DNA from 4 places in the Kosakonia sp. Marseille-Q7440 genome. Region 1 is predicted to be linked to each of the others. Evidence: predicted binding sites of a transcription regulator. Region 1 holds the regulator's gene; each other region holds the start of a gene.

Region 1 (8,006 bases):
CGGGGCGCGAAAAGCGCGCTTGTGGCGACGTAAAGCGGATGTTGATATCCACCTCTTTTCGCGCAACCTGCTGGCAGACAGCTAAAACAGCACCCGTGGAGCAACGGGTGCTGTGTGTGTTATTTACCGAAGCCATCCGCTTTCAGCATATTGTCTATGGTCAGTAACTCCGCGTCTAAATCAAGCGAGTCATTCTCCAGCAGGGCCTGATGCTGCTGCTCAAACGCGCGCTCAACGCGTTCAAGCACAACTGCCAGCTCTGTTATCGCCTTTTGCCGTTGCGCCTCGTCACTGAGTTGGTCGGAAAGTATCTGCCCCCTGGCGGCAATCTTTTCCACGAGCGGCAAATAGCGCTCAAGGAAACGTCTCCCCGGCACAACATCTCTGGGATCAGTCTCCATGCACTGCAGGATCTTATCTGCCAGCGTGGCGATGCCTGTCAGATGAATATTCAGCGCATCGGGTAAGGTGTACTGATTTTGCAGGCGATAGATTCTCTGATCCAGCAAGGATGGCTCTTCGGCGGTTTTTTGCCTGTCTTGCTTAAACTCTTCCACCGGCGCGGCTTGTCGCTCATTTAGGCGTGCTTCATTTCTGCTTTTTCGCCAGTTAAGCACCGCTCCACTGATAAGCACTCCCCAGAAGATTATGTTAATAACCAGCATGGTATGGCGAAATATGTCGCAGTAAATGGCTGCCGCAAGGTACCAGACAAACAGATACCAGGCGTGGATCTGGCCCGGTGCCTGCCGGTTTCTGTAAAAGTGCACGAATATTGCTGCCGTACCCGCAGCAAATGGCATCGTCGCTGCATCTCTGAACATAAGCCAGATAAAGCCTGCGAAGGCACCGGCCCCCAGCGCAATGCGGTCGTGGAAAAGCGTGCGAGCCAGCAGGATAAAGCTTAACCACGCCAGCCCTTCACAAGACATAATGATCGGAGAGAGATAGTCCAGCTCCTTCCCCTTCAACCCGCCATAAAGGAAGCCGAGGGGAAACAAACCTATCTGCACAGCGATCCGGTTAAGGCGATTGCGGTAGAATTTATTCAGCATGTAGGTAATTTGATAACCCATTCTCTTTTCCTGACTCAGGCCTGTGCCTGATTACCGCTGGCGATAGCGGCCAGACGCGCGCGGAGATCGGTTTCCATCGTGCCGAGCTCTTTTTCCACTTCCTGACGGCGCTGGCGCGCATCGGCAGCGATCTTCACGGACTCTTCAATGGTGTTAAGCAGGCGTGACTGCACCTCGCGCAGCGTCTCGATATCCACAACCGAGCGCTCGACTTCACGGGCAGTCTCAATCGTACCGGTCTGCAGCATCTCGGCGTTGCGGCGCAGCAGGTCGTTAGTGGTATCAGCAACATCTTTTTGCAGCTTCGCGGCCTGGCGCTGGGTCTGCAAAGAGAGCGATAAGGCAATCTGGTTTTTCCACACCGGAATGGTGGAGAGAATGCTGCTCTGGATCTTTTCCGCCAGCGACTGGCTGTTGCTCTGCATCAGGCGAATTTGCGGCGCGCTCTGCATAGCAATGGTGCGCGACAGCATCAAGTCATGCAGACGACGCTCGAAACGCGAAATACCGTCGAGCAGGTCGCGCACGCGCTGAGCAATCATCGGATCGGACGCCGCCTGTGCTTGCAGAGCGGGCAGCTCTTCCTGTTTTATCTGCTCCAGGCGTTGCTTGCCGGCGATAACATGCAGGGTAATTTGCTGGAAAACATCGCGGTTGCGATCGAACATGATCTCCAGCGTCGAGATATTACGCAGCAGATCGACCATCGCGTCATTCAGCTTCTCAGTAATATCCTCCACCTGAGCGGAGAGCGTTTTGTACTCCAGCATGGTGCGCTCAATGCGGTTAAAAAGTGATCCCACAAGCGGCAGCGAGGCAAGAAAGCCCGGTTTTTGCTCAAAGGCGCTGATATCGACCTGCTTAATTTTTTGCAGAAGATCGGTAAGTTGCGAACCGATGATGCCCGCATCTTTTGCCCGCACTTGCTGCATGAGGGAATCAGAGAATTGCGACATCTTTTTCATGGTTTGCGCACCGAAACCGAGCGAGTAGGCCGGATCGTAAATATCGATCTCTTTAACAATCGCCTCGATTTGCGTCTGCTGCTCGGGGGTTAAATTATCCGTCTGCGGCAAATCATTTAATGGCTGCGCTGCCATCAGGCCAGACGAGGTAATGTCCGTCATAATAAGTGTCCTTGAAAGTGAAATAGCAGGCAGGCGCAGTGTCAGCGTGGGTTGTAATACGTCTTTTTGCCGCTGCCTTAGTGGGTCAATACGGTACAACAGCAGCAAAGTATTAAACAGGCCAATTATTAGCAAGTATAATAACCGCCTATTTACCTACCTATTTTGATGAAATGGCAGAAATTACACCTGCACTTCTCGATGCAGATCAACGCGTTGCCTCCACCTTCCAACCGATGCGTGGCGCAAGCAACCCACATCTTCAAACCATGCTGCCGCGTCTTATTCGCCGTCGCGTGGCGTTTGAACCCTGGTGGCAGCGCCTTGAACTGCCGGACGGGGATTTTGTCGATCTTGCGTGGAGCGAAGAGCCGAATCAGGCGCGGCATAAACCGCGGCTGGTGGTGTTTCATGGCCTGGAAGGCAGCCTGCACAGCCCCTATGCGCACGGCCTGATTAATGCGGCGAAACAGCGCGGCTGGCTGGGCGTGGTGATGCATTTTCGCGGCTGTAGTGGGATTCCTAATCGCCTGAACCGCATCTATCACTCCGGTGAAACCGAAGATGGCACCTGGTTTCTCACCTGGCTGCGTCAGGAGCTTGGCGAGGCGCCGACCGCGGCGGTGGGATATTCGCTCGGCGGGAATATGCTCGGCTGCCTGCTGGCGAAAGCGGATGATGATTTGCCCGTCGATGCGGCGGTGATTGTCTCGGCCCCGCTGGTGCTGGAAGCGTGCAGTTATCATATGGATAAAGGCTTCACGCGCGTTTACCAGCGTTATTTGCTCAACCTGCTGAAGGCCAATGCCGCGCGGAAACTGCGCGCCTATCCTGGCTCGCTACCGACGACCATGGAGGTGCTGCGTAAAATGCGGCGCATCCGCGATTTCGATGATGTGATCACCTCGAAAATCCACGGCTTCGACGATGCACTTGATTACTATCGCCGCTGTAGCGCCATGCCGCTGCTGCCGCAGATTCGTAAACCGACGCTTATCATTCACGCCAAGGATGATCCGTTTATGGATCATCACGTCATCCCCGATCTTGCGCAATTACCCGCTAATATTGAGTATCAATTGACGGAACATGGCGGGCACGTCGGCTTTGTCGGCGGCACGCTGCGTCGCCCGGAGATGTGGCTTGAAACGCGCATTCCGGACTGGTTATCCGCTTATCTGGGAGCATCATGATTATTCCGTGGCAAGAACTTGACGCCGACACGCTCGACAATCTGATTGAGAGCTTTGTCTTGCGCGAAGGTACCGATTATGGTGAACATGAGCGTTCGCTTGAACAAAAGGTCGCCGACGTAAAACGGCAATTGCAGCGCGGCGAGGCCGTACTGGTGTGGTCAGAACTGCACGAAACGGTGAATATTATGCCGCGCGGGCAGTTCCACGAATAACCGGACGCCGGGCGGCTTTGATACTGAACAACAGCTTTTCTTCAGGGAGTTGCTATGTCCGCCAAACATCCGGTCATCGCCGTCACTGGCTCCAGCGGCGCGGGAACCACCACCACCAGCCTCGCCTTCCGTAAGATTTTCGCCCAGCTCAACATGCACGCGGCGGAGGTGGAAGGCGACAGCTTTCATCGTTATACCCGTCCGGAAATGGATATGGCGATCCGCAAAGCCCGCGATCTCGGGCGGCATATCAGCTATTTTGGCCCGGAAGCGAACGACTTCGGCCTGCTGGAGCAGACCTTCAGCGAGTATGGCCAGAGCGGCCAGGGCCAGGCGCGCAAATATCTCCACACCTATGATGAAGCCGTGCCGTGGAACCAGGTTCCAGGAACCTTCACCCCCTGGCAACCACTGCCGGAGCCAACCGACGTTTTGTTCTACGAAGGGCTGCATGGCGGTGTGGTGACGCCGCAGCATGATGTGGCGAGCCATGTTGATCTACTGGTGGGCGTGGTGCCGATCGTTAACCTCGAGTGGATCCAGAAGATGATCCGCGACACCAGCGAGCGCGGTCACTCCCGGGAAGCAGTGATGGATTCGGTGGTGCGCTCAATGGAAGATTACATCAACTACATCACGCCGCAGTTTTCCCGCACTCATCTCAACTTCCAGCGCGTTCCCACCGTCGATACCTCAAACCCCTTTGCCGCCAAAGGCATTCCTTCTCTTGATGAGAGCTTTGTCGTGATTCATTTCCGCAATCTGGAGGGGATCGATTATCCGTGGCTGCTGGCAATGTTGCAGGGATCGTTTATCTCGCATATGGATACGCTGGTGGTGCCGGGCGGCAAAATGGGGCTGGCGATGGAGCTGATTATGACGCCGCTGGTGCAGCGGCTGATGGAAGGCAAAAAGATTAAATAACCCGGCGGGAAGCGCCGCCGGGCGGGCTTATCAGGCTTCGATCACCTCAAAGGAGTGGGTAATCTTGACTGCTTTTTCCAGCATCAGCGCCACGGAGCAGTACTTCTCAGCCGAGAGATCGACCGCGCGGGAGACGGCAGCCTCTTTCAGCGCTTTGCCGGTGACGATGAAGTGCAGGTTGATATGGGTAAAGTAGCGCGGTGCTTCTTCACGGCGCTCGGAGGTCAGCTTCACTTCGCAGTCGGTCACGTCATGACGCCCTTTTTGCAGAATCGACACCACGTCAATGGCGCTGCAGCCGCCGGCGGCCATTAAGACCATCTCCATCGGGCTGGGAGCTTTGTCCCCGGAGTTGCCATCCATCAGGATTTGGTGGCCGGAAGCGGACTCACCAAGGAACGTTAACCCTTCAACCCATTTCACTCGTGCCTGCATGTTCATCACTCCGGTATGGCAAATTTTTTCACAGATTACGCGTACATAACAAAACGCGCAACGGAAGGCGACCTGCGTCATGCTGAAGCGAGACACCAGGAGACAGGCGCCAAAAGCTATGCTAAAACAGTCTACATGCTACAGAGAAACATTGACGTTACGAATGTACGCAAGGGATATCATACATTAGAGACCGCAGATGTCGCTGACGGTCCACTTCCCGGGATTTGGGAAGCTTTGATTGCAACCCCAGAAGCTGAATGATTCACGCCGTTTCTGGAGCCAGCTTATAACAGAGGATAATCGCGCATGGTGCTTGGCAAACCGCAAACAGACCCGACTCTCGAATGGTTCTTGTCTCATTGCCATATTCATAAGTACCCGTCGAAGAGCACGCTGATTCACCAGGGTGAAAAAGCGGAAACGCTGTATTACATCGTTAAAGGCTCAGTGGCAGTGCTCATCAAGGATGAAGAGGGTAAAGAGATGATCCTCTCTTACCTCAACCAGGGCGATTTTATTGGTGAACTGGGCCTGTTTGAAGAAGGTCAGGAGCGCAGCGCCTGGGTTCGCGCCAAGACCGCCTGTGAAGTGGCGGAGATCTCCTACAAAAAATTCCGTCAGCTTATCCAGGTGAATCCGGATATTCTGATGCGCCTCTCCTCGCAGATGGCGCGTCGCCTGCAGGTGACCTCGGAGAAAGTCGGTAACCTGGCGTTCCTCGACGTGACCGGCCGCATTGCACAGACTCTGCTGAACCTGGCAAAACAGCCGGACGCCATGACCCACCCGGACGGTATGCAAATTAAAATTACCCGTCAGGAGATCGGTCAGATCGTCGGTTGCTCCCGCGAAACGGTTGGCCGCATTCTTAAAATGCTCGAAGATCAAAACCTGATCTCCGCCCACGGTAAAACTATCGTCGTCTACGGTACGCGTTAATCTGCGAAATGGCGCATCGCTCATGCGGTGCGCCGTTTTTGTTTTCCCATGTGGCGCAGGCTGATTTATCACCCCGAAATCAACTACGCACTGCGACAAACGCTGGTGTTATGCCTGCCTGTGGCGGTTGGGCTGCTGCTCGGCCATCTGCAACAGGGTCTTCTCTTCTCGCTGGTTCCCGCCTGCTGCAATATTGCGGGCCTCGATACCCCGCATAAACGCTTCTTTAAACGCCTGATTATCGGCGGCTCGCTGTTTGCCGGCTGTAGCCTGGCGGTGCAGCTTTTGCTGGCGGAAAATCTTCCGCTACCGGTGATCATGACGGTGCTAACGCTGCTGCTGGGCGTGACAGGTGAAATCAGCGCGCTGCATGGCCGCTTACTTCCCGCATCTCTCATTGCCGCCATTTTTACTCTCAGCCTCGCCGGAAACATGCCGGTGTGGGAGCCGCTGCTGATCTACACCCTCGGCACCCTGTGGTACGGGCTGTTTAACTGGTTCTGGTTCTGGCTATGGCGCGAACAGCCGCTGCGCGAATCCCTCAGCTTGCTCTACCGGCAACTGGCGGACTATTGCGAAGCGAAATATAGCCTGTTAACCCAACACATCGATCCGGAAACCGCGCTGCCGCCGCTGCTCGACCGCCAGCAGAAAGCGGTGGATCTGATTAGCCAGTGTTACCAGCAGCTGCATATGCTGGCGGCCAATCAGAACAACGATTACAAGCGCCTGCTGCGCGTCTTTCAGGTCGCGTTGGATCTGCAGGAGCATATCTCTGTCAGCCTGCATCAGCCGGAAAAGGTGCAGAAGCTGGTCGAGCGCACCCACGCCGAGCAGGTGATTCGCTGGAATGCGCAAACCGTCGCGGCTCGCCTGCGCGTGCTGGCAGATGACATTCTCTATCACCGCTATCCGACCCGCTTCACCATGGAGAAGCAGGTCGGTGCGCTGGAAAAAATTGCCCGTCAGCACCCTGATAATCCGGTCGGGCAGTTTTGCGCCTGGCACTTCAGCCGTATCGCCCGCGTGCTGCGCACCCAGCGCCCGCTCTACATCCGCGATTTGATGGAGGATAAGCAGGAGCGCCTGCCGCTGATCCCGGCGCTAAAAAGCTATCTGTCCCTGAAATCGACCGCCCTGCGCAATGCGGCGCGTATCAGCGTCATGCTCAGCATCGCCAGCCTGATGGGCAGCGCATTAAATCTGCCGAAACCTTACTGGATCATGATGACGGTGATGGTGGTGACGCAGAACGGTTATGGCGCGACGCGGGTACGCATTGTCAACCGTGCCGCCGGCACGCTGGCCGGGCTGGTGGTGGCGGGAATGACGCTGCACTTTCATGTGCCGCTCGGTTTTACCCTCGCTGCGATGCTGATGATCACCTTGAGTAGCTATCTGATTATCCGCAAAAGTTACGGCTGGGCGACGGTCGGTTTCACGATTACGGCGGTCTATACCTTGCAAATCCTGACGCTTAACGGCGACCAGTTTATCCTCGCCCGGCTGGTCGATACGCTGATTGGCTGCCTGATTGCCTTTGGCGGGATGGTGTGGCTGTGGCCGCAGTGGCAGAGCGGCCTGCTGCGCCAGAATGCGCACGATGCGCTGGAGGCCTATCAGGATGCGATTCGCCTGATCCTCAGCAATAACCCGGAAGCAACGCCGCTGGCCTGGCAGCGTATGCAGGTTAATCAGGCGCACAACGCCCTGTTCAACTCCCTCAACCAGGCGATGCAGGAGCCCGGCTTTAACAGCCGCTATCTGAGCGATATGAAACTGTGGGTGACGCATAGCCAGTTTATTGTCGAACACATTAACGCCATGACGACGCTGGCGCGCGAGCACACCATGCTGACGCCGGACCTGGCGCAGCGCTATCTCGAATCATGTGAAATTGCGCTGCAACGTTGTCAGCAGCGGCTGGAGTATGACGGGCCGGGAGAGTCCGGTGATGTGAATGTTATGGAAGGACCGGAGACGCTGACCCACGGCCCAATGAGCACGCTGGAGCAGCATTTGCAGCGCATTATTGGGCATCTGAGCACCATGCACACCATCTCGTCGGTGGCATGGCGTCAGCGCCCGCATCAC
Region 2 (8,006 bases), on a different contig from region 1:
TTTGCTGCTCGCGTGCGAGCATGCCATTGACGTAGCCTTCAGCCACGTTGCCGGCTTCGGTCAGTGCCGCCGCGATCTGGCGGATGGCCTCTTCTTTATTACCGGCCTGCTGGCCTGGATGGATGTCCTGAACGGATAACTGGAACATGTGACTCGTCTCCCGCTGAAATTGAATCGTTTCAGCTTACATAAGAAAGATTACGTCACCGCCGTGGTTCAGAGACAATGCGATGACGCTGAAACGTTTCAAGGAGTCTTGACCTTTTTTGCTCGACGATCAAGAAATCTCTCATTTGGCATTTAAGAATTTTGAGGCACTGCACATTTTACAGACCGTTAAGGGAAATTTGCTGACGCGAAATTGGCCGTCAGCTTATCGCCTTCAGCCTGTTCAGCTTTGAAAGGAATTACGGCGCGGTCTGCTGTTCGAGATCGAGGAGGTAGGTCATCGCCTGTTCGCGCGTTGAGCCGCACATCTCCAGGCTCGGTTGCAGCCCGGCGCACACTTTTGGCCGCAACGGTGAGCCAAAAAGCTTGCAGCGCTGATGTCCATCAAGCTGCACACAGGGGGTGTTGGCCGGTTTACCGTTGGGCATGCCGGGGATCGGGCTGGTAATGGACGGGGCAGTACAGCAGGCTCCGCAGTCCGGGCGGCAGTGCATAGCGGCTCTCTTATTGGCGTCGACGCGCTGAAGTAGCGCGTTGCGGGGCACGCTATCATCTTTTACCCATGCAACGCAAAACTCAGCAATTCCCCTTGCCTGAAAAGGCCCTCGCGAGTAGTTTGTCGCGATATTTTGGTGAATTTCTTTTTTACAGGAACCTGGCAATGCCAAGAGCGAACGAAATCAAAAAAGGTATGGTGCTGAACTACAACGGCAAGCTGCTGATTGTAAAAGATATTGATATTCAGTCACCGAGCGCCCGCGGCGCAGCAACGCTGTATAAAATGCGCTTTGCCGATGTCCGCACCGGCCTGAAAGTTGAAGAGCGTTTTAAAGGCGACGACATTGTTGATACCGTCTCCCTGAACCGCCGTTTCGTTGACTTCTCCTATGTAGACGGCAACGAATATGTCTTCATGGATAAAGAAGATTACACGCCCTATACCTTTACCAAAGATCAGATTGAAGATGAGCTGCTCTTTATTCCGGAAGGTGGCATGCCGGATATGCAGGTGCTGCTGTGGGACGGCCAGCTGCTGGCGCTCGAACTGCCGCAGACTGTGGATCTTGAAATCGTTGAAACTGCACCGGGCATCAAAGGCGCATCTGCCAGCTCCCGTACCAAACCTGCCACGCTGAACACTGGCCTCGTCGTACAGGTGCCAGAGTACCTGACCACCGGCGAGAAGATCCGCATTCATATTGAAGAGCGCCGCTACATGGGCCGCGCAGATTAAATAAAAAAGCCTCCGCATGGAGGCTTTTTTTTCGCCCGCGAAAGCGAGCAGAGCGTTTACCGGCGGCTATTACAGCAGGTCGCGGAACAGCGTCTTCTTCAGCGCCAGCTCAACGCCGCGCACTTCCGCCATCCCTTTCAGGCGGCCAATCGCCGAGTAACCAGGGTTGGTTTTCTTGTGCAGATCGTCAAGCATCTGGTGGCCGTGATCCGGGCGGAACGGGATCGGGCGCAGATCGCCTGCTTTCTTACGACGCTGCTCTTCGCTAAGGATTGCCGCCACCACTGACACCATATCCACATCGCCCTGCAGGTGCGCCGCTTCGTGGAAGGTTTTCGGGTTCTCTTCGCGGCAGGTTGCGCGCAGATGGGTGAAGTGAATGCGATCGCCGAAGGTCTCGATCATCCGCACCAGATCGTTATCCGCCCGCACGCCGTAGGAGCCGGTGCACATGGTAAAGCCGTTGTTGATGCTGTCCACCGCCTCTTTCAGCCACTGCATATCTTCAATGGTGGAGACAATGCGCGGCAGGCCGAGGATCGGGCGCGGCGGATCGTCCGGGTGAACCGCCAGCCGCACGCCCACTTCCTGCGCCACCGGCACAATGGCGCGCAGGAAACAGGCCATATTTTCGCGCAGCTGTGCTTTGTCGATGCCGTCATACTCCGCCAGACGCGCGCGGAACTGATCCAGCGTATAGCCCTCTTCCGCCCCCGGCAGACCGGCAATGATATTGCGCGTCAGCTTTTCCACTTCCGCATCGCTCATCGCATTGAAATAGGCCTGCGCCTGGCGCTGCTCCTCTTCGCTGTAATCGGCCTGCGCCCCTTCGCGTTTAAGGATATGCAGCTCAAACGCGGCAAAGGCTATCTGGTCGAAGCGCAGCGCGCGTGAACCATCCGGCAACTGGTATTCCAGGTCGGTGCGCGTCCAGTCGAGGATCGGCATAAAGTTGTAGCAGACGGTATCAATCCCGCAGGTGGCGAGATTGCGGATGCTCTGCTGATAGTTGGCAATCCATTTGTCGCAATCGCCGGAGTGGGTTTTGATCTCTTCATGTACCGGAATACTTTCGACAACGGACCAGTAAAGCCCCTTTTCAGCCAGCAGGGCCTGGCGGGCTTTGATCTCTTCCACCGGCCACACCTGGCCGTTCGGAATGTGGTGCAGAGCGGTGACCACGCCGGTCGCGCCTGCCTGACGAACATCATCAAGAGAAACCGGATCGTTCGGTCCATACCAACGCCAGGTTTGTTCCATCGTCTTCCCCTCAAAAAAGTTGTTATACCAATACAGCGTGAAACATGACGACTACCATACATGCTTATAGAAAACGGTCAAATCCCGCCACAGCAATGATTGATCCAGCTCACATTCCCCGGATATTTAAGGCATACCAATTCTTTTTGCTGTCATATAACTTTACACTGCTATTGTTAATTATTGGTTAATCAGGTGTATAGAGATGAAAACAATTGCCTCCGCCACGCTGCCCGCTTCGGTGCAACAGCCTCAGTACGATCGCAGCCAGCTTCGTTCGCGCATCGTCCACTTCGGTTTTGGTGCCTTTCACCGCGCCCATCAGGCGTTATTAACCGACCGGGTGCTGAATGCGCAAGGCGGCGACTGGGGCATTTGCGAAATCAGCCTGTTTAGCGGCGATGTTTTAATGTCGCAGCTGCGCGAGCAGGAATATCTCTATACGGTGCTGGAGAAAGGCGCCGACGGAAATCAGCCGATTATTATTGGCGCGGTGAACGAGTGCCTGAATGCCAAACTCGACACGCTGGCGGCGATTATTGAGAAGTTCTGCGAGCCGCAGGTGGCGATTGTCTCCCTGACCATCACCGAAAAGGGTTACTGCATCGACCCGGCCAGCGGTGAACTTGATCTCACCCAGCCGCGTATTGAGCACGATCTGAAATACCCGCATGAGCCGCACTCTGCGCCGGGCATTCTGGTAGAAGCCCTGCACCGCCGCCGCGAGCGCGGGCTACCGCCCTTTACCGTGCTCTCCTGCGACAACATTCCTGACAACGGCCACGTGGTGAAAAACGCCGTGCTCGGTATGGCGCAAACCCGCTCGCCGGAGCTGGCGCAGTGGATAGCGGAGCATGTCAGCTTCCCGGCCACCATGGTCGATCGCATTGTTCCGGCGGCGACCGACGAGTCGCTGGCGGAGATTGCCGACGTGCTCGGCGTGTTTGATCCCTGCGCCATCAGCTGCGAGCCGTTTATTCAGTGGGTAATAGAAGATAACTTTGTCGCCGGGCGTCCGGCGTGGGAAACGGCGGGCGTGCAGTTAGTGGAAGATGTGCAGCCGTGGGAGCAGATGAAGCTGCGCATGCTGAACGGCAGCCACTCCTTCCTCGCCTATTTAGGTTATCTCGCCGGGTTTGCCCATATTAATGAGTGTATGCAGGACGCGGCTTTCCGTGCGGCGGCGCGCCAGCTGATGCTCGATGAGCAAGCACCGACGCTGCGCATCAAAGGCGTCAATCTTAACGCCTACGCCGACAGCCTGCTTGAGCGCTTCGCTAACCCGGCGCTGAAACACCGCACCTGGCAGATTGCGATGGATGGTAGCCAGAAGCTGCCGCAGCGCCTGCTGGACGGGATCCGTATTCATCTTCAGCGCCAGAGCGACTGGCCGCTGCTGGCGCTCGGCGTCGCGGGCTGGATGCGCTATGTCAGCGGCGTCGATGATGCAGGCGAGACCATTGATATTCGCGATCCGCTGGCGGATAAAATCCGTGCCATCGTTGAGACCAGCAGCAGCGACGAGCGCGTCACGGCGCTGCTGACGCTGAAAGAGATCTTCGGCAACGATCTGCCGCATAACCCGGTGTTTGTCGATGCCGTCAGCCAGACCTGGCGCGCTATTGATACCCTCGGCGCACATGGCGCGGTGCAGCAGGCGGTCAACCCTTAACATTTTTTGCCCTCAACGCGGACGGATAGTGCGATGCGCCGTCCGCGCTCTTCTCTTTTCCGCTTTTTTTCGCCAGGATTGTGCGCTTGTGCTTTTTGATGACGCGGAGTTCCTGTGACGAAGACCAATCTGATTACCGGCTTTCTCGGAAGCGGCAAAACCACCTCCATTCTGCATTTGCTGGCCCATAAAGATCCGCAGGAGAAGTGGGCGGTGCTGGTGAATGAGTTTGGCGAAGTCGGCATTGATGGCGCCCTGCTCAGCGACAGCGGCGCCCTGCTTAAAGAGATCCCCGGCGGCTGCATGTGCTGCGTCAACGGCCTGCCGATGCAGGTCGGTCTCAACACCCTGCTGCGTCAGGGCAAACCCGATCGCCTGCTGATTGAGCCGACCGGGCTGGGTCACCCGAAGCAGATCCTCGATATGCTCACCGCACCGGTCTATGAACCGTGGATCGATCTGCGTGCCACGCTCTGCCTGCTCGACCCGCGCCAGCTGCTGGATGAGAAAGCGCTGAACAATGAGAACTTCCGCGACCAGTTAGCGGCAGCGGATATCATCATTGCTAATAAAGAGGATCGTGCCAGCGCCGAGAGCCAGCAGGCATTTGACGCATGGTGGGCTGAGTTTGGCGGCGATCGCCTGCGGGTGAACGCCACGCAGGGAGCGATTGACGGCAGCCTGCTCGACCAACCGCGCCGTAATCTGCGCGCCCTGCCAGAGAGCGCCGCGCACGATCATGCGCACGGTGAGAAAAAGGGGCTGGCGGCACTGAGTTTACCGGCGCATCAGCGCTGGCGTCGTAATTTGAATAGTGGCCAGGGGCACCACGCCTGCGGCTGGATTTTCGATGCCGATACGGTTTTCGATACCATTGGTCTGCTGGAGTGGGCGCGGCTTGCGCCGGTGTCGCGGGTAAAAGGGGTGATGCGTATTCCCGAAGGTTTGCTGCGGGTAAACCGCCAGGGTCAGGATTTGCATATTGAGACGCAAAACGCTGCGCCGCCCGATAGCCGGATAGAGTTAATCACCGACAGCGAGGCTGACTGGAACACGCTTCAATCGGCGCTGTTGAAGCTTCGTTTAAGTTAGCCGGACTACCGTGGCGTCCCTTAAACCTAAAAGAGCCTGCAAAATGAAAACCCGACTGCCTCTCATCGTGCTGCTGAATGCTGCTGGCCTGGCGCTGTTTTTCTCCTGGTATCTGCCGGTGAATCATGGTTTCTGGTTCCCGCTCGATTCAGCGATCTTCCACTTCTTTAACCATGGCCTCGCCGAGAACCGCGCCTACTTATGGTTTGTGGCCCTGACCAACAACCGCGCGTTTGATGCCTGCTCGCTGGTGGCGATGGGCTGTTTGATGCTCTCTTTCTGGCTGCCGGCAGATCCGGCCGGGCGTCGGCGCGTGGTGATGATTGGCCTGACCATGCTGCTGCTGGCGCTGGTGATAAACCAGCTCGCGCAGCACATTATGCCGGTGAAGCGCGCCAGCCCGTCGCTCTCCTTTACCGACACCTATCGGGTGAGCGATCTGCTCAACTTCCCGACAAAAGATGCCTCGAAAGATAGCTTCCCTGGCGACCACGGTATGATGCTGCTGATTTTTGCTGCGGTAATGCTGCGTTATTTCGGTAAAAAGGCCTTCGCCATCGGAATTCTTATATTTGCCATATTTGCGTTCCCGCGCGTAATGATTGGCGCGCACTGGTTTACGGATATTGCCGTCGGTTCACTCTCTGCGGTGTTGATTGGCCTGCCCTGGTGCCTGATGACGCCGCTGAGCGATAAGATCGTGGCGTTATTCGATCGTTATTTGCCTGGGAAAAACAAAATTTAAACACTTAAATAACATTTACCGCCGCCGGGAAGAGGCGATCATTAGCGTCCTTAATGTAAATTCCCGGCGGTTGCCTGAGTGTGTCATTTTTTAGCCAACTCAATCGCCTTTAAAAAGAGCATTTTGCCCGCTATTTCTCTTTATTTGTCCATTTATTGACCAAACGCATGAATTCACTTTCTGTATCACAATTTCTTATAAAAAAGTGATGAAAAGCACTCGCCTTGCATTAGATGTTCAGGTAACCTCGGTCCGTCTTGTCGCAAAGAGTGCTCTTTTACTCTCTGCGCGGTAATTTGTGCGTTTCGCCACAAATTCTGGCTCGAGTATTTGTCTTGAAACATTCAGATAATTAATCTCGCTGCGTTTGGCATTTTTCATAACGATATTATCGTTAAGGACTTCAAGGGAAAATAAGCAACATGGTCAAGTCTCAGCCGATCTTGAGATATATCGTGCGGGCGATACCCGCGATCGCAGTAGCGGTTCTGCTTTCAGCTTGTTCAACAAATACCGCCAAGAATATGCATCCTGAGACGCATGCTGTGCCCGAAGATAGCTCTTCACTGCAAGCCTCTCAGGATGAATTTGAAAACCTGGTACGTAATCTGGATGTTAAAAACCGGCTTATGGATCAGTATGCAAGTTGGAAAGGCGTTCGCTACCGTCTAGGCGGCGACACCAAGAAAGGCATCGACTGTTCTGGCTTTGTGCAGCGCACCTTCCGCGAACAGTTTGGTTTAGAGCTGCCGCGTTCCACATGGGAACAGCAGGAGACCGGTAAGTCTATTTCGCGCACCAGTCTGCGCACCGGCGATCTGGTTCTCTTCCGTGCAGGCTCTACCGGACGTCATGTCGGCATCTACATTGGTAATAACCAGTTTGTTCATGCCTCCACCAGCAGTGGTGTGATGATTTCTAACCTTGATGAGCCATACTGGAAGAAGCGCTATAACGAAGCGCGACGCATCCTGACACGCAGCTAATCGCTTTATGCCGGTTACCCTTGGCTGGCGTAAAGTTATAAAAAACACTGCTTCGGCAGTGTTTTTTTATGTCTCCAATATGCTATACGAAGCTTTCCGGGTTTTATTTCGTTTATATCCCGCTTTATATGCGAAATATGATGAACCGCTAACATAGGCTCAGCATCATGCTTACCCGTAACGTTACCGTTAACCGACGCGTTGTGCTTATTAGCCTGCTAACCGGCGTGCTCGTTGCCATGCTGGTCGGCGGTATTCAGTTCTGGCTAGAGCAGCAAAAGCGGGAAGCCCGCTACGATACGCTGCTGAGCAGTATTCAGGCCTCCTACGCCAGTTACTTCAGCACTATTCGCGCCGCGGCAGAAACGCTGCACCCGCTTACGCTCGACAGCTGTGAAGAGGCCGCCAGCGAGCTCACCTCCAAAGCTGCCTTCAGCCAGAATGTGCGCGCCTTTCTGTTAGTAAAAGATCAGCGCGCCTACTGTTCGTCCGCCACTGGTGATATGGATGAGCCGATGAAACGGCTGATTCCGGGTATCGATATTAATAAACCCACCGATATGGTGATTTTGCCCGGTACGCCGATGATGCCGACGCAGCCGGTAATTGCACTCTGGTTTCGCAGCCCGCTACTGGATAACCGCGGCGTACTTGCCACGCTCAATATCAATCTCGCCCCCTATATGCTTTACACCGCGCAAATCCCCGATCTTAACGGCCTTGCGCTCGGCATCGGCGATCGCGCACTGACCACCTTCTCAGGCAGACCACTGCTGTTGAGTCATTTGCATCAGACGCCCTATCTGAGCGCGCAGGTCGAAGGTTCGCCGGTCAGGCTCTATCTCTACG
Region 3 (8,006 bases), on a different contig from region 1:
CCAGCGCGGAGATATCCTGGTTATTCTCATCGCCCGGTTCGGTTTTGGCGATGGCGATCTGCTCCAGAATCGACGGCCACACTTTGATGACGCGGAATTTACTGATATCGCCGCCAAACTCATGCAGCCGCTTTGCCGCCCACGGCGACATAATGGTGCCGAGATAGCGGCGCGGCACGCTGTACTCTTTTTCGAGGATCTGCGCATCTTCCTGCGGGTTAAACAGGCACAGTGGATGGTCGTTGACCGGGCTGCGCTCGCCGTTGGCGCTCAGCACGTAGATCGGCACGCGCTGCATTAAGGATTTGAGGCGTTCAGCCAGCGAGGATTTACCGCCCCCGACCGGGCCGAGCAGATAGAGGATCTGTTTCTTCTCCTCAAGCCCCTGCGCGGCGTGCTTGAGGTAGGAGACAATCTGCTCGATAGCTTCTTCCATACCATAGAACTCTTCAAACGCCGGGTAGCGTCCGATAACCCGGTTCGAAAAGAGACGGGAAAGCCGTGGCTCCTGAGCGGTGTCAACCATCACGGGCTCACCAATGGCCATCAATAGCCGTTCTGCCGCGTTAGCATAGGCACTGCGATCTTGCTTACAGATGGCAAGAAACTCCTGCAGTGTGAACTCTTCGTCCTTGGCAGCTTCATAGCGCTGGCGATAGTGATCGAATATATTCATGGCATGCCGTCCTTTCGTTTTTTAGCACAGGTTAAGAGCCGTTCGTATGAGTAATGGAGGCTCCCGGAAGCGTTAGCTGAACGACGCTTTTAGTCACCGAGCAACCCTTATGCCAGGTTGCATGCCAACAACTGAGCGCGGATCAGGTAAATCATCTTCTTAATTTAAGCGTAGAAGGCTTTGCAAATCTTGCATGCGCCCCAAAACCAATTTCAATGGCATATCAATAACTCATCCTAAAAATCCTGTTTTTGTCATAAGCCGCAGCCAGCGCTTTCATCGTTGTTTCATAACGCTGTAATGGAAGCGTCATAACTCCGCTTCAGAGTAGAAAGTTAATTTTTTGTAATCTTCAGACAAAAAGAGTTGGGCGGGGTGCGCGGGGCGACTACACTTCATCCGCCAATTATTTGACGAACAGGAAAGAAAGGACTGTGACCAAATTCAAACTCCTGGCACTGGGCGTAGTGACGGCGATCTCTGCCTGCGCGGCCAATGCAGAAAGCAATTTTTCTCTCGGTGCGGGTGTGGGCGTGATGGAGTCTCCTTATAAGGAGTACGACACGCGCGTAACGCCGCTTCCGGTTGTGACCTATGAGAGCGATGACTTCTGGTTCCGCGGCATCGGCGGCGGCTACTACTTATGGAATGACGAAGCGGACAAACTGTCGGTGATGGCTTTCTATTCACCGTGGCAGTTCAAGCCGAAAGATAGCGACAACATCCAGCTGCGCCAGCTCGATCGCCGCAAATCAACGGCAATGGCCGGTTTAAGCTATATCCATAACACGCAATATGGTTTCCTGCGCACCACCCTTGCCGGTGACGTGCTGGATAACAGCAACGGCGTGGTGTGGGATCTGGCCTGGCTTTACAACTACACCAACGGCGGTCTGACCGTGACGCCGGGTATCGGCGTCGAGTGGAGCAGCGATAACCAGAACGAATACTACTACGGCGTATCGCGTTCAGAATCGCGCCGCAGCGGGCTGTCGAGCTACGATCCGGACAGCAGCTGGGATCCGTACCTCGAGCTGACCGTCAGCTACCGTTTCGCGGACAACTGGAGCGTTTACGGCACCGGCCGCTACTCGCACCTCTCTGATGAGATCAAAGACAGCCCGATGGTGGATAAATCCTGGTCTGGTTTGCTCTCAACGGGTGTGACCTACCGCTTCTGATTGTGCACGTCTACAGTGCATGTTGTGCATTCCAACAGGGCCTATGGCCCTGTTTTGTTTTATGGTGGTGCGTTCAACCCAGGAGGAGAAGATGGCAGAAAAAACGGTACGCCTCGGCGGCACGCTACTGCCCGCCATCGGGCAGGGCACGTGGTATATGGGGGAAAATGCCCGTTCCCGGCAGCAGGAGGTTTCTGCACTACGGGCGGGCATCGATCTGGGTCTGACGCTTATCGACACCGCGGAGATGTACGCCGATGGCGCGGCAGAAGAGGTGGTCGGCGAGGCATTGCAGGGTAGCCTGCGCGAAAAGGTGTTTCTGGTATCGAAAGTCTACCCGTGGAACGCGGGCGGGGAGAAGGCGATTGCCGCCTGCGAAGCGAGCCTGCGTCGGCTGAAAACCGACGCGCTCGATCTCTATCTGCTGCACTGGCGCGGTAACTATTCGCTGGCGGAAACCGTTGAGGTGATGGAGAAGCTCATCCAGCAGGGGAAAATTCGCCGCTGGGGCGTCTCCAATCTCGGTTACAGCGATATGCAGGAGCTGATGCAGGTGAGCGGCGGTGACGCCTGCGCCACCAATCAGGTGCTCTATCATCTTGCTTCGCGCGGCATTGAATACGATCTGCTGCCGTGGTGTCAGCAGCAGGCGATGCCGGTGATGGCCTACTGCCCGCTGGCGCAGGCCGGGCGGCTGCGCGACGGTCTGATGGAAAACAGCGTGGTGGAGCAGATTGCCGACGCGCATCGAGCCAGCGCGGCGCAAATCTTACTGGCGTGGGTGATCCATCATCAGGGCGTGATGGCGATTCCAAAAGCGTCGGGCATTAAGCACGTTGAAGAGAATGCCGCAGCGCTCGCTATTGTGCTCAGTGATGAGGAAATGCAACAGCTGGACGCGGCGTTTCCGGCGCCGAAGGGCAAAACCCCGCTTGATGTGGTGTAAGGCAGGCAGTTCCCTCTCCCGGCGGGAGAGGGGAGGCAGGGCGATCAGCGTTTAACGACGCGGATGGTCTGCGCGAGGCGGGAGGGTTTCTCTTCGCTCGCTTTCTGCGCCACGGTCGCATTGACCGACTCGACGCAGACGAAGGTTTTGTAGCCATCATCCGGCATGTCGGCCATGCTGACGGAGAGCGCCGGGCCCGGGTTCCAGGCAACGACGTTGGCGTTGTGGTGGTGAGTCACTTCAATTGCGCGCTTGAGTTTCGCGTCGTGGATCAGGCTGCATCCTTCGGCGTTGAGGTAGACGCGATCGACGCGATCCGGGAAGGTCTGCACGCCGTCAGCCAGCACATCCTCTTTGGCGTCGTTCACTTTATCGATAAAGCGATCGCCGAGGCCGCTCACTTTAACGTCCGCAATATCGCCAACGTTGAAGTAGGTGTGCAGCGCAGAGGTGGTTTCGAATTCACCGTGCGCTTCCAGCTCCATTTCGCAGGTTGCTGCCAGCTTGAAGCGGGCGAAGAGGGTGAAGTCGTGCGGCCAGTGCTGGCGCGACGCGTCGCTGCTTTGCAGTTCGAAGGTCAGCACTACGCTGCTCTCATCTTCGTTATGCACTTTTAGCTCCCACGGCAGGTTACGGGCAAAACCGTGCGCCGGCAGACCCTGCTCCTTCGCCGGGCCAAACCACGGCCAGCAAATCGGCACGCCGCCACGGATCGCCACACCCTCTTTAAACGGCGTATTGCCGCTCAGCCACAGCACCTCTTCTTCACCCTGCGGTTTCCAGCACAGCAGGTGCGCGCCCTGGTAAGCAAACGCGGCTTTGACCTGCGGATGATCGACAACCAGCACGTCGAGTTCATCCAGCGTGCGGCGCGAGAGCGTCGGCGTGATTTGTTCGACTACCGGAAGTGCAAAAATTTTATTAATCATTAACGCAATCCTCTGTCTTCAAAACAAAAAAAGAGCGACCGAAGTCGCCCTTTCAGAAAGCTTACCATCTCAACTTATTTGGAGATGTGAGCGATCAGATCCAGAACTTTGTTAGAGTAGCCGGTTTCGTTGTCGTACCAGGAGACCAGTTTCACGAAGTTGTCGTTCAGTGCGATACCTGCTTTAGCATCGAACACGGAAGTGCAAACTTCACCGTTGAAATCGGTAGAAACAACGTCGTCTTCGGTGTAACCCAGAACGCCTTTCATTTCGCCTTCAGAAGCGGCTTTGATGGCTTTCTTGATCTCTTCGTAGGACGCTGCTTTTTCCAGACGAACGGTCAGGTCAACAACGGATACGTTCGGAGTCGGAACGCGGAACGCCATACCGGTCAGTTTGCCATTCAGTTCCGGCAGAACTTTACCTACTGCTTTAGCAGCGCCGGTAGAGGACGGGATGATGTTCTGAGCTGCGCCGCGGCCGCCGCGCCAGTCTTTGTGAGACGGGCCATCAACGGTTTTCTGAGTTGCGGTGGTCGCGTGAACGGTAGTCATCAGACCTTCGATGATGCCGAAGTTGTCGTTGATAACTTTCGCCAGCGGAGCCAGGCAGTTGGTGGTGCAGGAGGCGTTGGAAACGATGTCCTGGCCTGCATATTTCTCGAAGTTAGCGCCACGCACGAACATCGGGGTGTTGTCTTTGGACGGACCGGTCAGAACAACTTTTTTCGCGCCGGCAGTGATGTGCTTACGAGCAGTTTCGTCGGTCAGGAAGATACCGGTAGCTTCAGCAACAACGTCAACGCCGATTTCGTTCCACTTCAGGTTAGCCGGGTCTTTCTCAGCAGTAACACGGATGGTTTTGCCGTTAACAACCAGGTGGCCGTCTTTCACTTCAACGGTGCCGTTGAAACGACCGTGAGTGGAGTCGTACTTCAGCATGTACGCCATGTAATCCGCATCTAACAGATCGTTGATACCAACGATTTCGATGTCAGAACGCTCTTGAGCAGCACGGAAAACAATGCGACCGATACGGCCAAAACCGTTGATACCTACTTTGATAGTCATATATTCCACCAGCTATTTGTTAGTGAATAAAAGGTTGGCTGTAAAATTACAAAAACCTTACGCAGCGTCAAGCGGAATCGTGTCAATCATTGCGACAAATCAATCATCCGCATGTCCGTGGTCAGACTGATTAATCTCACTTTCCCTTTGAGCATCTTCCCCATATGGGGTGCCGCCCAAGATTTTAAAGGTCACTAAAGATAAAAGTGTGAGACTCATCACAATTCCCTGGCTGCTTTATCGCAACTGCTAAGTTTAGAACAAAAGTCGAACCCTGAGTGTTAATGTTTTGTTAGAATCAGGCTGATAAGTTGTCGAATCATGACCGCGAGATGTAAACAAATGGCGAACAATTCCTCCCAGGACGATCTGAAAAACGATCTGACCGAAATGCAGTTCTACGTAACGCAAAATCATGGCACCGAGCCGCCGTTTAGCGGACGCCTGCTGCACAACAAACGCGATGGCGTCTACCACTGCCTGGTGTGCGATGCCGCGCTCTTCAGCGCCGAGACCAAGTATGATTCTGGCTGCGGCTGGCCGAGCTTCTACGAGCCGGTAAGCGAAGAGGCGATTCGTTATATCAATGATTACTCCCACGGCATGCAGCGGGTGGAAATCCGCTGCGGTAAGTGCGATGCGCATCTTGGGCACGTTTTCCCGGATGGCCCGCAGCCAACCGGCGAGCGTTATTGCGTCAACTCCGCGTCGCTGAGCTTCACCGATGAAGAGAATGGCGACCAGACACGCGGTTGAAAAATCGATTCAGCGATTATTCCAGAGAGCAGAGTAAGATGAATATTGATGAGATCGTGAGCAACATGACGCCGGAGATTTACCAGCGTCTGGCAACGGCAGTTGAGCTGGGAAAATGGCCCGATGGCGTGGCGCTGACGCCGGAGCAGAAAGAGAACAGTCTGCAACTGGTGATGTTGTGGCAGGCGCGCAATAACGTGCAGGCGCAGCATATGACCATCGATACCAACGGGCAGATGGTGATGAAGAGCAAACAGCAGCTGAAAGAGGAGTTTGGCATCACGCCCAAACCGATCGCCACCTTCAAATCCTGACGATATGCCGGATGGCGGCGTAAACGCCTTATCCGGCCTACGGAGCGCCACGATTTTGTAGGCCTGATAAGCGCAGCGCCATCAGGCAGGTTTTCGGACCCGGTGCGGATTGCCGGATGGCGGCTAAATGCCTTATCCGGCCTACGGAGTGGAACGCTGTTGTAGGCCTGCTAAGCGTAGCGCCATCAGGCAGGTTTTCGGACCCGATGCGGATTGCCGGATGGCGGCACAAATGCCTTATCCGGCCTACGGGCTTGCACGCTTTTGTGGGCCTGATAAGCGCAGCGCCATCAGGCAGGTTTTCGGACCCGGTGCGGATTGCCGGATGGCGGCATAAATGCCTTATCCGGCCTACGGGCTTGCACGCTTTTGTAGGCCTGATAAGGCGAAGCCGCCATCAGGCAGTGCGCGGGAATCAGCAACACTTACCCCTGCGTCTCCAGCCAGTCCGCCAGCGTATAGAGCGTTGCGCCGCCGCTTGCCATCGCCATAAACGCCTGCGCGCTGTCGTCGGCATGCAGGTTTACGCCGCGGCAACCGTCGGTAATCACATTCACCTCATACCCAAGCTGTAGCGCATCCTGCACCGTAAACTTCACGCAATAATCGGTGGCTAAGCCCATCACTACCAGCTCACGAACGCCATGCGCCTGCAACCAGTCGTGAAGCGCCGTCTGCTGACGGTGGCCGTTATCGAAAAAGGCACTGTAACTGTCGATACGCGGATTTTCCCCTTTGTGGAACACCGCATCGATGGCCTGCCGATCGAGCAGCGGATGCTGCGCCGCGCCCTCGCTCCCTTGCACACAGTGATCGGGCCAGAAGGTTTGTGGTAATCCCTCCAGCTCGCCGGTGACAAACGGTTCAACACCATGCTGGCTGGCGAAACTGCCGTGATTCGCCGGATGCCAGTCCATGCTGGTCAGCACCGGCTCGCCGCGGCTTTTAAACCATGGGATCAGTGTGTTTGCCACATCCACGGTGCTGTCGCCGCCCGCAACGGCCAGCGCGCCACCGGCACAAAAATCGTTTTGCAGATCGACCAGCAGCAGAGCGCGTGCTTTCATCGTTAACTCCTTACTCGTCCGGGGTCAGTTCACCGCGCAGGTTTTGCGTCATCGCGGTGCGGATCGCATTCGCGTCCAGATCCTGACTTAACAGATAGTGCAGTTTAGTCAGCGTCGCCTCGACCGTCATATCCGCGCCGCCAATTACGCCTGCATGGGCGAGGGCGTTACCGGTAGCATAACCGCCCATATTGACCTTACCGGACATGCACTGGGTCAGGTTCACAACCACGATGCCGCGCTCGCTCGCTTCCTGCAGCGCCTTAAGAAACTCGCGGTTTTGCGGCGCATTGCCCACACCATAGGAGCGCAGGATCAGCGCTTTTACCGGCTGCAGCAGGAAATTACGTACCACATCGGCAGAAATACCCGGGTAGATAGTCACCACGCCAATCGGTTGCGGGGTGATCGGATGAACGATCAGTTCGCCCACGGTGCTCGGCGCAGGCGGCGTGCCCAGACGGCGAATATGAATACCCGCTTCCAGCAGCGGCGAGAGATTCGGTGAGGCAAAAGCATCAAAACCATCCGCGTGGGCTTTGGTGGTACGGTTGCCACGATAGAGACGGTTGTTGAAAAAGAGGGTCACTTCGTTAATGGGGAAATTCGCCGCTACATAGAGCGCGTTAAGCAGGTTGATCTGCCCGTCGGAGCGCAGTTCCGCCAGCGGAATTTGTGACCCTGTCACAATTACCGGCTTGCCGAGATTTTCCAGCATAAACGACAGCGCGGACGCGGTGTAGGCCATGGTGTCGGTGCCGTGCAGGATCACGAAACCGTCATACTCGTCGTAGTGCGCCTTCACATCATCCGCAATATGCTGCCAGTCTTCCGGCGTCATATCGGAGGAGTCCATCAGCGGGGCATATTCGTGGATGGTGAAGTCGGGCATCTCCGGGCGATGGAACTCAGGCATCAGCGCCAGCTGGCGTTGCAGATGGCCGGAAACCGGCACATAGCCATGCTCTGAACGCTGCATGCCGATGGTGCCGCCCGTGTAGGCTACGTAAATGGATTTTTTTTGCATGGTAAGTAGGTTCTGACTGAATCAAAAAAATCCCCTCCGG
Region 4 (8,006 bases), 520 kb from region 1:
CCGGGCGTGGTGCTGGCCATCGCCTGCATTCTGCTCTTTGCCCGTCCGCTGCCGCTGCTTGATATCGCGCTCGGCGGCACGCTGACGATTATCTTTTTGGCCTATCTGGCGCGCTTTCTGACGGTCTGCCTGAAGCCGGTGCACAGCAGCATGCTGCAACTTGACCCGGCGATGGAGGAGGCGGCAAGCCTGGCGGGCGCGGCTTTCGGCCAGCGTCTGCGCCATATCGTCTTACCACTGCTGGCCCCGGCAGCATTTGCCGGTGCGCTGTTGGTATTTCTTACGGCGGTTAATGAGTTAACCGTTTCGGCGCTGTTATGGAGCGCGGGAAAGGAGACCATCGGCGTGGTGATTTTCAACCTGGATGAGAGCGGCGATAAGGTGCTGGCCTCGGCGCTCTCCGTGCTGGTGGTGGCGCTGGTCGCGCTGGTGATGCTACTGCTCGGCGCGCTCGGGCGCTATTTACCGAAAGGAGTGATCCCATGGCAGAACTGAAGCTCGAACGGCTCAGCAAAGTGTTTGGCGAGCAGGCGGTGGTGCGGGATCTGACCTTAACGCTGCCGCAGGGTGCCTTTACCGCGCTGTTAGGGCCAAGCGGCTGCGGCAAAACCACCACGCTGCGCATTCTCGCCGGGCTGGAGACATTAAGCGACGGGCGTTTGCTGCTGGGTGAGCGCCTGCTGGCGGATAAAAGCCACCATACGCCGCCGGAGCAGCGCGATATGGGGATGGTGTTCCAGTCCTATGCCCTGTGGCCGCATATGACGGTTGCCGAAAATGTCGGTTATCCGCTGAAGCTGCGCAAAGTGAACGGTGCCGCGCGGCAAAAACAGGTGATGGCGGCGCTGGAGGTGGTTGAACTTGGGGCCTATGCCGCGCGTGCGCCCCATGAGCTTAGCGGCGGGCAGCGTCAGCGTGTTGCACTGGCGCGCTGTCTGGTCTCTGAACCGCAAGTGGTGCTGCTGGATGAGCCATTAGCCAATCTCGACAGGCACCTGCGCGCCACCATGGAGCAGACGTTTCGGGAGTTTCATCGCCGCACCGGTGCCACCTTTGTCTATGTCACCCATGATCAGGCGGAAGCGATGGCGCTGGCGAGCCATATTGCGGTGATCCATCAGGGCGAACTGATGCAGTGGGGCGCGCCGCAGGATCTCTACCAGCAGCCGAAAAGCGGCTGGGTCGCGCGCTTTATTGGCAAGGGCAGCGTGCTGACGCTGGCGACGCCCGCCGGAGATCAACAACTGGACAGCGCCTCGCTGCATCACGGCTTGTCGCAGAGCGGGTATGGCGCGCAACAGCCGGTGCTGGTGCGCCCGGAGCATGTGCAGATTGCCGGGGAAGGATTAAGCGCGCAGGTGGAGAGCTGTATTTATCAGGGCGAGCGCTATTTGCTGGCGCTACGTTTAGCGGATGGGCAGGGGCTTACAGCGTTTCATCACGCCGCGCTGCAACCGCAGCAGTCGGTCTGCGTGCGTTTACTACAGGGCTGGAAGCTGGAGGCGGCATAGCGCGCCGCCTCCGTGCTTGAAGACTACTTTTTCGCGTACTGCGCAAACCACGCCAGCATGCGCTGCCAGCCGTCGGCGGCAGATTCCGCATGGTAGCTCGGGCGATAATCGGCATTGAACGCGTGGCCCGCTTCGGGGTAGACAATGATCTCCGCGTTGGCATTTGCCGCGCGCAGCGCCTGGCGCATCGTCTCCACGCTCTCCTGCGAGATACCGGTATCCTGCGCGCCATACAGGCCAAGCACCGGCGCGGTCAGATCGGTGGCGATATCGACCGGGTGTTTCGGCGAATTCAGGGTTTTTTCACCCGTCAGCTTGCCATACCACGCCACCGCCGCTTTCAGTTGCGGATTGTGCGCCGCGTAAAGCCAAGCAATGCGGCCGCCCCAGCAGAAGCCGGTCACCAGCAGTTGATGGGCGTCACCGCCGTTGCGTGCCGCCCAGTTGGCGACGTGGTCGAGATCGGCCAGCACCTGCGCATCCGGTACTTTACTGACCAGCCCGCTTAAGAGCGTGGGAACGTCGGCAAAATCATTCGGATCGCCCTGGCGGAAATAGAGCTCCGGCGCGACGGCAAGATACCCCTCCAGCGCCAGCCGGCGGCAGAGATCGCGAATATGTTCATGGACGCCAAAAATCTCCTGCACGACGATAACAATCGGCAGCGGGCCTTCGGCATCTTTTGGTCGGGCGTGATACGCGGGCATGGTATCGCCCTGCGTTGGAATGGAAGTTTCGCCTGCGATCAGCCTCTCTTCCGGCGTATGAACCGTGGTTGACGCAAGCGGTGAAGCCGCAGGCGCAAAGCCCGGCTGTTTGGTGGTGGTCATGACATTCTCCCTACCCTTTATTAGCGCTCCCCTAACTATAGTCATGAAGACCAGGGCATGCGCAATCGCCGTGCGCAGGCAATCTTTGCTGCTGAGTTAGCGGGAATAACGTGTTAGTGTGACGCGCGTCACTATTTTATGGAAATTGATTGCAATCAATTTCATTCATGGTGACAGCAGTCACGAAAACAAGCGCGTGGCTTCTGTAAAGTACCGTTTTACCTCCCCCCGATAATACCGACCACAGAGGAGTCTGTTATGTCCAAGTCTGATGTTTTTCACCTCGGCCTCACTAAAAACGATTTACAAGGGGCTACCCTGGCCATCGTCCCTGGCGATCCGGAGCGAGTGGAAAAGATCGCCGCGCTGATGGATAAGCCGGTCAAGCTGGCCTCCCACCGCGAATTCACCAGCTGGCGCGCCGAGCTGGATGGCAAAGCAGTGATTATCTGTTCTACCGGTATCGGCGGTCCTTCTACTTCCATCGCCGTTGAAGAGCTGGCGCAACTGGGCATCCGCACCTTCCTGCGTGTCGGCACCACCGGCGCGATCCAGCCGCATATCAACGTCGGCGATGTTCTGATCACCACCGCCTCCGTGCGTCTTGACGGCGCCAGCCTGCACTTTGCCCCGATGGAGTTCCCGGCGGTGGCGGATTTTGAGTGCACCACGGCGCTGGTGGCCGCAGCCGATGCGATTGGCGCGACTAAACATATCGGCGTGACCGCCTCGTCTGACACCTTCTACCCGGGCCAGGAGCGTTACGACACTTTCTCCGGCCGCGTAGTGAAAAGCTTTAAAGGCTCAATGGAAGAGTGGCAGTCAATGGGCGTGATGAACTACGAAATGGAGTCCGCTACGCTGCTGACCATGTGTGCAAGCCAGGGGCTGCGCGCCGGGATGGTTGCCGGGGTGATCGTCAACCGCACCCAGCAGGAGATCCCGAACGCGGAAACCATGAAGAAGACCGAAAGCCACGCGGTGAAAATCGTGGTCGATGCCGCACGTCGACTTCTGTAATCCCGCTTCCAGATTTACAAGGCCGACGCGTTCGGCCTTTTTTATTTGCGTAACGCCTCGCAGAAAAGCCCTTCCAAACTGGACGTTTATACAGCACAATCCCGACGGAATGGGTGATGAAGAGGGAGCGGAATGGAGAGTTCAATCATCGTACTGGCAGCCGTGGCGCTGGCAGGATTACTGGTCGGCTGGCTGGCCGCAAGCTGGCGCGGTGCGCAGCAGCAGGCGGAGTTGCTCGCCGAGCAGCGCGATGTCTTCAGTGAACTGAGCGCCGCCCGCCAGCAGATCGCCCAGAATAGCCACTGGCGCGAAGAGTGCGAGTTGCTGAATAACGAACTGCGCAGCCTGCAACATATCAATAGCTCGCTGGAAGCGGATCTGCGTGAAGTCACCACCCGGCTTGAATCCACCCAACTGCATGCGGAAGAGAAACTGCGCCAGATGCACAGTAGCGAGCAGCGTCTGAGCGAGCAGTTTGAAAACCTCGCTAACCGTATTTTCGAGCAGAGCAACCGTCGCGTTGACGAACAGAACCGCCAGAGCCTCAATGGCTTACTCACCCCGCTGCGCGAGCAGCTCGACGGCTTTCGCCGCCAGGTGCAGGAGAGCTTCGGCCAGGAGGCGCGCGAACGACACACCCTGGCCCACGAAATCCGTAACCTCCAGCAGCTGAATGCCCAGATGGCGCAGGAAGCCATCAACCTCACCCGCGCGCTGAAAGGCGATAACAAAACCCAGGGTAACTGGGGCGAAGTGGTGCTGACCCGCGTGCTTGAAGCCTCCGGCCTGCGCGAAGGGCATGAGTATGAAACCCAGGTCAGCATGGAGAACGAGAGCCGCGCGCGCATGCAGCCGGACGTCATTGTGCGCCTGCCGCAGGGCAAGGACGTGGTGATCGACGCCAAAATGACGCTGGTGGCCTACGAGCGCTACTTCAACGCCGAGGATGAGTTTTCCCGCGAAGCAGCGCTACAGGAGCACATCACCTCCGTGCGTGGCCACATTCGGCTGCTGGGAAGGAAAGATTATCAGCAGCTCTCCGGTCTGCGCAGCCTGGATTACGTCCTGATGTTTATCCCGGTGGAGCCCGCCTTTTTAATCGCCCTCGACAGACAGCCGGAGCTGATTACCGAGGCGCTGAAAAACAACATTATGCTGGTCAGCCCGACGACGCTACTGGTCGCCCTGCGTACCATCGCCAACCTGTGGCGTTACGAGCACCAGAGCCGCAATGCGCAGCAGATCGCGGAGCGGGCGAGCCGCCTGTATGACAAAATGCGCCTCTTCGTCGACGATATGACCGCGATTGGCCAGAGCCTGGAGAAGGCGCAGGATAACTACCGCCAGGCGATGAAAAAACTCAGCTCAGGGCGCGGCAACCTGCTGGCACAAACTGAGGCATTTCGTGGGCTTGGCGTCGAGATCAAGCGCGAGATTAATCCGGAACTGGCCGCGCAGGCGCAAGAGCAGGACGAAGAATTTCGTCTGCGGGCAGGACAAGACGCGTTTAACGATCATAATCAAGACAATGGATTAGATATGGCGACGCCGGGCGAAGAGGCTGCAGCGAAGGCCTCTTCGGGCGGTTGAAACGTAGGGCAATCGCGTCCAATCTGATACACTTCATCAACAAATCCTTAAATAGCAGGCACTAAGATGGCGGAAGATTCAAAAGAGACAACACACTTTGGTTTTCAGACCGTCGCCAAGGAAAATAAAGCCGATATGGTGGCACATGTTTTCCACTCGGTTGCGTCAAAATACGATGTGATGAACGACTTAATGTCGATGGGCATCCACCGCTTATGGAAGCGATTTACCATCGATTGCAGCGGCGTACGCCGTGGGCAGAAAGTCCTCGATCTGGCGGGTGGTACCGGCGATCTCACCGCAAAATTTTCTCGTCTGGTTGGCGAAACCGGCCAGGTTGTGCTGGCGGATATCAACGAGTCGATGCTGAAGATGGGCCGCGAAAAGCTGCGCAATCTCGGTGTTATCGGCAATGTTGAATATGTGCAGGCGAACGCCGAAGCGCTGCCGTTCCCGGACAACACCTTCGACTGCATCACCATCTCCTTCGGTTTGCGTAATGTTACTGACAAAGAGAAAGCGCTGCGCTCCATGTTTCGCGTGCTGAAGCCGGGCGGCCGTCTGCTGGTGCTGGAGTTCTCCAAACCGGTTATTGAGCCGCTGAGCAAAGCTTACGATGCTTACTCCTTCCACGTTCTGCCGCGCATTGGTCAGATGGTGGCAAACGACGCGGAGAGCTACCGTTACCTGGCTGAATCCATCCGTATGCATCCCGATCAGGACACCCTGAAAGCGATGATGCAGGATGCTGGTTTTGAAAACGTCGATTACTACAACCTGACCGCCGGTATTGTTGCCCTGCACCGTGGCTACAAATTCTGACAGGAGTGCGTATGCCCTTTAAGCCGATGGTGGCCGCGGGAATTGAACGCGTGCTGAATACCTTTTTTTACCGCGACAGCGCGCTGAAAGCGGCGCGCCAGCGTCTCTACGGCAAAGTGCTGCGCGTGGTGGTGCAGGAGTTTTCCGCGCAGATTGTGCTGGTCTTCAGCGAGCGCCAGGTTGACGTGCTGAGCGAGTGGGAAGGGGAAGCCGACTGTTCGGTCATTACCCGCCTCAACGTGCTGCCGAAGCTGCGCGACCGTCAGCAGCTCACTGCGCTTATCCGCAGCGGTGAACTGGAAGTGCAGGGCGATATTCAGGTCGTACAAAACCTCTCTTCACTGATGGATCAGGCCGAGTTTGACCCGGCGGAAGTGCTTGCGCCGTGGACCGGCGACATTGCCGCTGAGGGTATCAGCAAATTTCTGCGCGGCGGCGCACGCCTTTTTCGCCACGGCTTTACGCGCCAGCAGCGCTACCTCTCTGAAGCCTTAACGGAAGAGTGGCGCGTGGCACCAGGCGCGCTGGAAATCGCCTGGTTTGCCGAAGAGACCGCGGCGGCTGAACGTGCCGCTGACGCCTTAGCCAAACGACTGGATAAACTGGAGGGCAAATGACGCCCGGAGAATTACGGCGACTCTATTTCATCATCCAGACTTTTTTGAGTTACGGGCTTGATGAGCTCATCCCCAAAATGCGTCTTACCCTGCCGCTGCGTCTGTGGCGCAGAACGCTCTTCTGGATGCCCAACCGGCATAAAGAGAAGGAGTTAGGCGTTCGTCTGCGCCTCGCGCTGCAAGAGCTTGGGCCGGTATGGATTAAATTCGGCCAGATGCTCTCCACCCGCCGCGATCTCTTCCCGCCGATGATCGCTGATCAGCTGGCGATGTTGCAGGATCGCGTTGCGCCCTTCGACGGAAGGCTGGCAAAAAAGCAGATTGAAAAAGCGATGGGCGATCGCCCGGTTGAGGAGTGGTTTGACGATTTCAATATTGAACCGCTGGCATCCGCCTCCATTGCGCAGGTACATACCGCACGGCTGAAAGAGAATGGCAAAGAGGTGGTGATCAAAGTGATCCGCCCGGACATTCTGCCGATCATCAAAGCGGATCTGCGCCTGATCTACCGCCTGGCGGGCTGGGTTCCGCGCCTGCTGCCGGATGGCCGCCGTCTGCGCCCGCAAGAAGTGGTGCACGAATATGAGAAGACGCTGATCGACGAACTCGATCTGCTGCGTGAATCGGCGAATGCCATTCAGCTGCGCCGCAACTTTGAAAACAGCCCGATGCTCTATGTGCCGGAAGTCTACTCTGACTACTGCAGCCAGAACATGATGGTGATGGAGCGCATCTACGGCATCCCGGTTTCTGATGTCGCGGCGCTGGAGAAGAACGGCACCAACATGAAGCTGCTGGCTGAACGCGGTGTTCAGGTCTTCTTCACCCAGGTGTTCCGGGACAGCTTCTTCCATGCCGATATGCACCCTGGCAACATCTTCGTTAGCTACGATCACCCGGAAGATCCGCAATACATCGGCATTGACTGCGGTATCGTCGGCTCGCTGAACAAAGAAGATAAGCGCTATCTGGCGGAAAACTTTATCGCCTTCTTCAACCGTGACTACCGCAAAGTGGCGGAGCTGCACGTTGATTCAGGGTGGGTGCCGGCAGATACCAACGTTGAAGAGTTTGAGTTTGCCATTCGTACCGTCTGCGAGCCGATTTTTGAGAAGCCGCTGGCAGAGATCTCCTTTGGTCACGTGCTGCTGAACCTCTTCAACACCGCGCGCCGCTTCAATATGGAAGTGCAGCCGCAGCTGGTATTACTGCAAAAAACCCTGCTCTACATCGAAGGGGTAGGGCGTCAGCTCTATCCGCAACTCGATTTGTGGAAAACGGCGAAACCTTTCCTTGAAACGTGGATCAAAGACCAGGTCGGTTTCCCGGCGCTGGTGCGGGCAATCAAGGAGAAAGGCCCCTTCTGGATCGAAAGAATGCCGGAAGTTCCTGAACTGATCTTCAACGGATTGCAGCATGGAAAACATTTGCAACAAAGCGTTGATAAAATTGCCCGTGAGTTAGAGGTTAACCGCGTCCGGCAGGGGCAGTCCCGCTATCTGTTTGGTATCGGTGCAACGCTGCTGTTAAGCGGCACGTTATTGCTGATAACCCGTCCTGAGCTGGCGAATAATCCGTTGTGGTTAATGGGCGGCGGGCTGCTTGTCTGGCTGCTG

What was found. The regulator CRP, encoded in region 1, controls carbon source genes, mostly activating them, when cyclic AMP is high. The targets are predictions, from matches to a motif close to ATGTGANNNNNNTCACAT.
Positions count from the first base shown of each region.
Region 2: uxuA (mannonate dehydratase) is a predicted target of CRP. The motif match lies at 2,760-2,777, and genes of this name have one in related genera.
Region 3: msrB (peptide-methionine (R)-S-oxide reductase MsrB) is a predicted target of CRP. The motif match lies at 5,009-5,026, and genes of this name have one in related genera.
Region 4: udp (uridine phosphorylase) is a predicted target of CRP. The motif match lies at 2,458-2,475, and genes of this name have one in related genera.

Region 1 covers NZ_CBCPLT010000002.1:534,638-542,643, reverse strand. Annotated here, with positions in the region: gene ACWPW2_RS16385 (NUDIX hydrolase) at 1-85, shown strand, start outside; gene ACWPW2_RS16380 (5-bromo-4-chloroindolyl phosphate hydrolysis family protein) at 120-1,076, opposite strand; gene ACWPW2_RS16375 (toxic anion resistance protein) at 1,091-2,203, opposite strand; gene ACWPW2_RS16370 (hydrolase) at 2,377-3,396, shown strand; gene ACWPW2_RS16365 (YheU family protein) at 3,393-3,611, shown strand; gene ACWPW2_RS16360 (phosphoribulokinase) at 3,666-4,535, shown strand; gene ACWPW2_RS16355 (OsmC family protein) at 4,566-4,970, opposite strand; gene crp (cAMP-activated global transcriptional regulator CRP) at 5,280-5,912, shown strand; gene ACWPW2_RS16345 (YccS/YhfK family putative transporter) at 5,961-8,006, shown strand, end outside.
Region 2 covers NZ_CBCPLT010000001.1:2,866,820-2,874,825, forward strand. Annotated here, with positions in the region: gene fruB (fused PTS fructose transporter subunit IIA/HPr protein) at 1-148, opposite strand, end outside; gene ACWPW2_RS13440 (YkgJ family cysteine cluster protein) at 408-662, opposite strand; gene yeiP (elongation factor P-like protein YeiP) at 830-1,402, shown strand; gene uxuA (mannonate dehydratase) at 1,472-2,662, opposite strand; gene ACWPW2_RS13455 (mannitol dehydrogenase family protein) at 2,868-4,334, shown strand; gene ACWPW2_RS13460 (CobW family GTP-binding protein) at 4,449-5,426, shown strand; gene ACWPW2_RS13465 (phosphatase PAP2 family protein) at 5,470-6,171, shown strand; gene mepS (bifunctional murein DD-endopeptidase/murein LD-carboxypeptidase) at 6,594-7,157, shown strand; gene ACWPW2_RS13475 (cyclic di-GMP phosphodiesterase) at 7,325-8,006, shown strand, end outside.
Region 3 covers NZ_CBCPLT010000001.1:1,736,539-1,744,544, forward strand. Annotated here, with positions in the region: gene yeaG (protein kinase YeaG) at 1-676, opposite strand, end outside; gene ACWPW2_RS08005 (MipA/OmpV family protein) at 1,111-1,857, shown strand; gene ACWPW2_RS08010 (aldo/keto reductase) at 1,949-2,803, shown strand; gene ACWPW2_RS08015 (D-hexose-6-phosphate mutarotase) at 2,848-3,732, opposite strand; gene gapA (glyceraldehyde-3-phosphate dehydrogenase) at 3,807-4,802, opposite strand; gene msrB (peptide-methionine (R)-S-oxide reductase MsrB) at 5,145-5,558, shown strand; gene ACWPW2_RS08030 (YeaC family protein) at 5,597-5,872, shown strand; gene pncA (bifunctional nicotinamidase/pyrazinamidase) at 6,298-6,939, opposite strand; gene ansA (asparaginase) at 6,950-7,966, opposite strand.
Region 4 covers NZ_CBCPLT010000002.1:13,741-21,746, reverse strand. Annotated here, with positions in the region: gene ACWPW2_RS13960 (ABC transporter permease) at 1-495, shown strand, start outside; gene ACWPW2_RS13955 (ABC transporter ATP-binding protein) at 483-1,511, shown strand; gene ACWPW2_RS13950 (dienelactone hydrolase family protein) at 1,535-2,341, opposite strand; gene udp (uridine phosphorylase) at 2,600-3,361, shown strand; gene rmuC (DNA recombination protein RmuC) at 3,494-4,951, shown strand; gene ubiE (bifunctional demethylmenaquinone methyltransferase/2-methoxy-6-polyprenyl-1,4-benzoquinol methylase UbiE) at 5,018-5,773, shown strand; gene ubiJ (ubiquinone biosynthesis protein UbiJ) at 5,785-6,390, shown strand; gene ubiB (ubiquinone biosynthesis regulatory protein kinase UbiB) at 6,387-8,006, shown strand, end outside.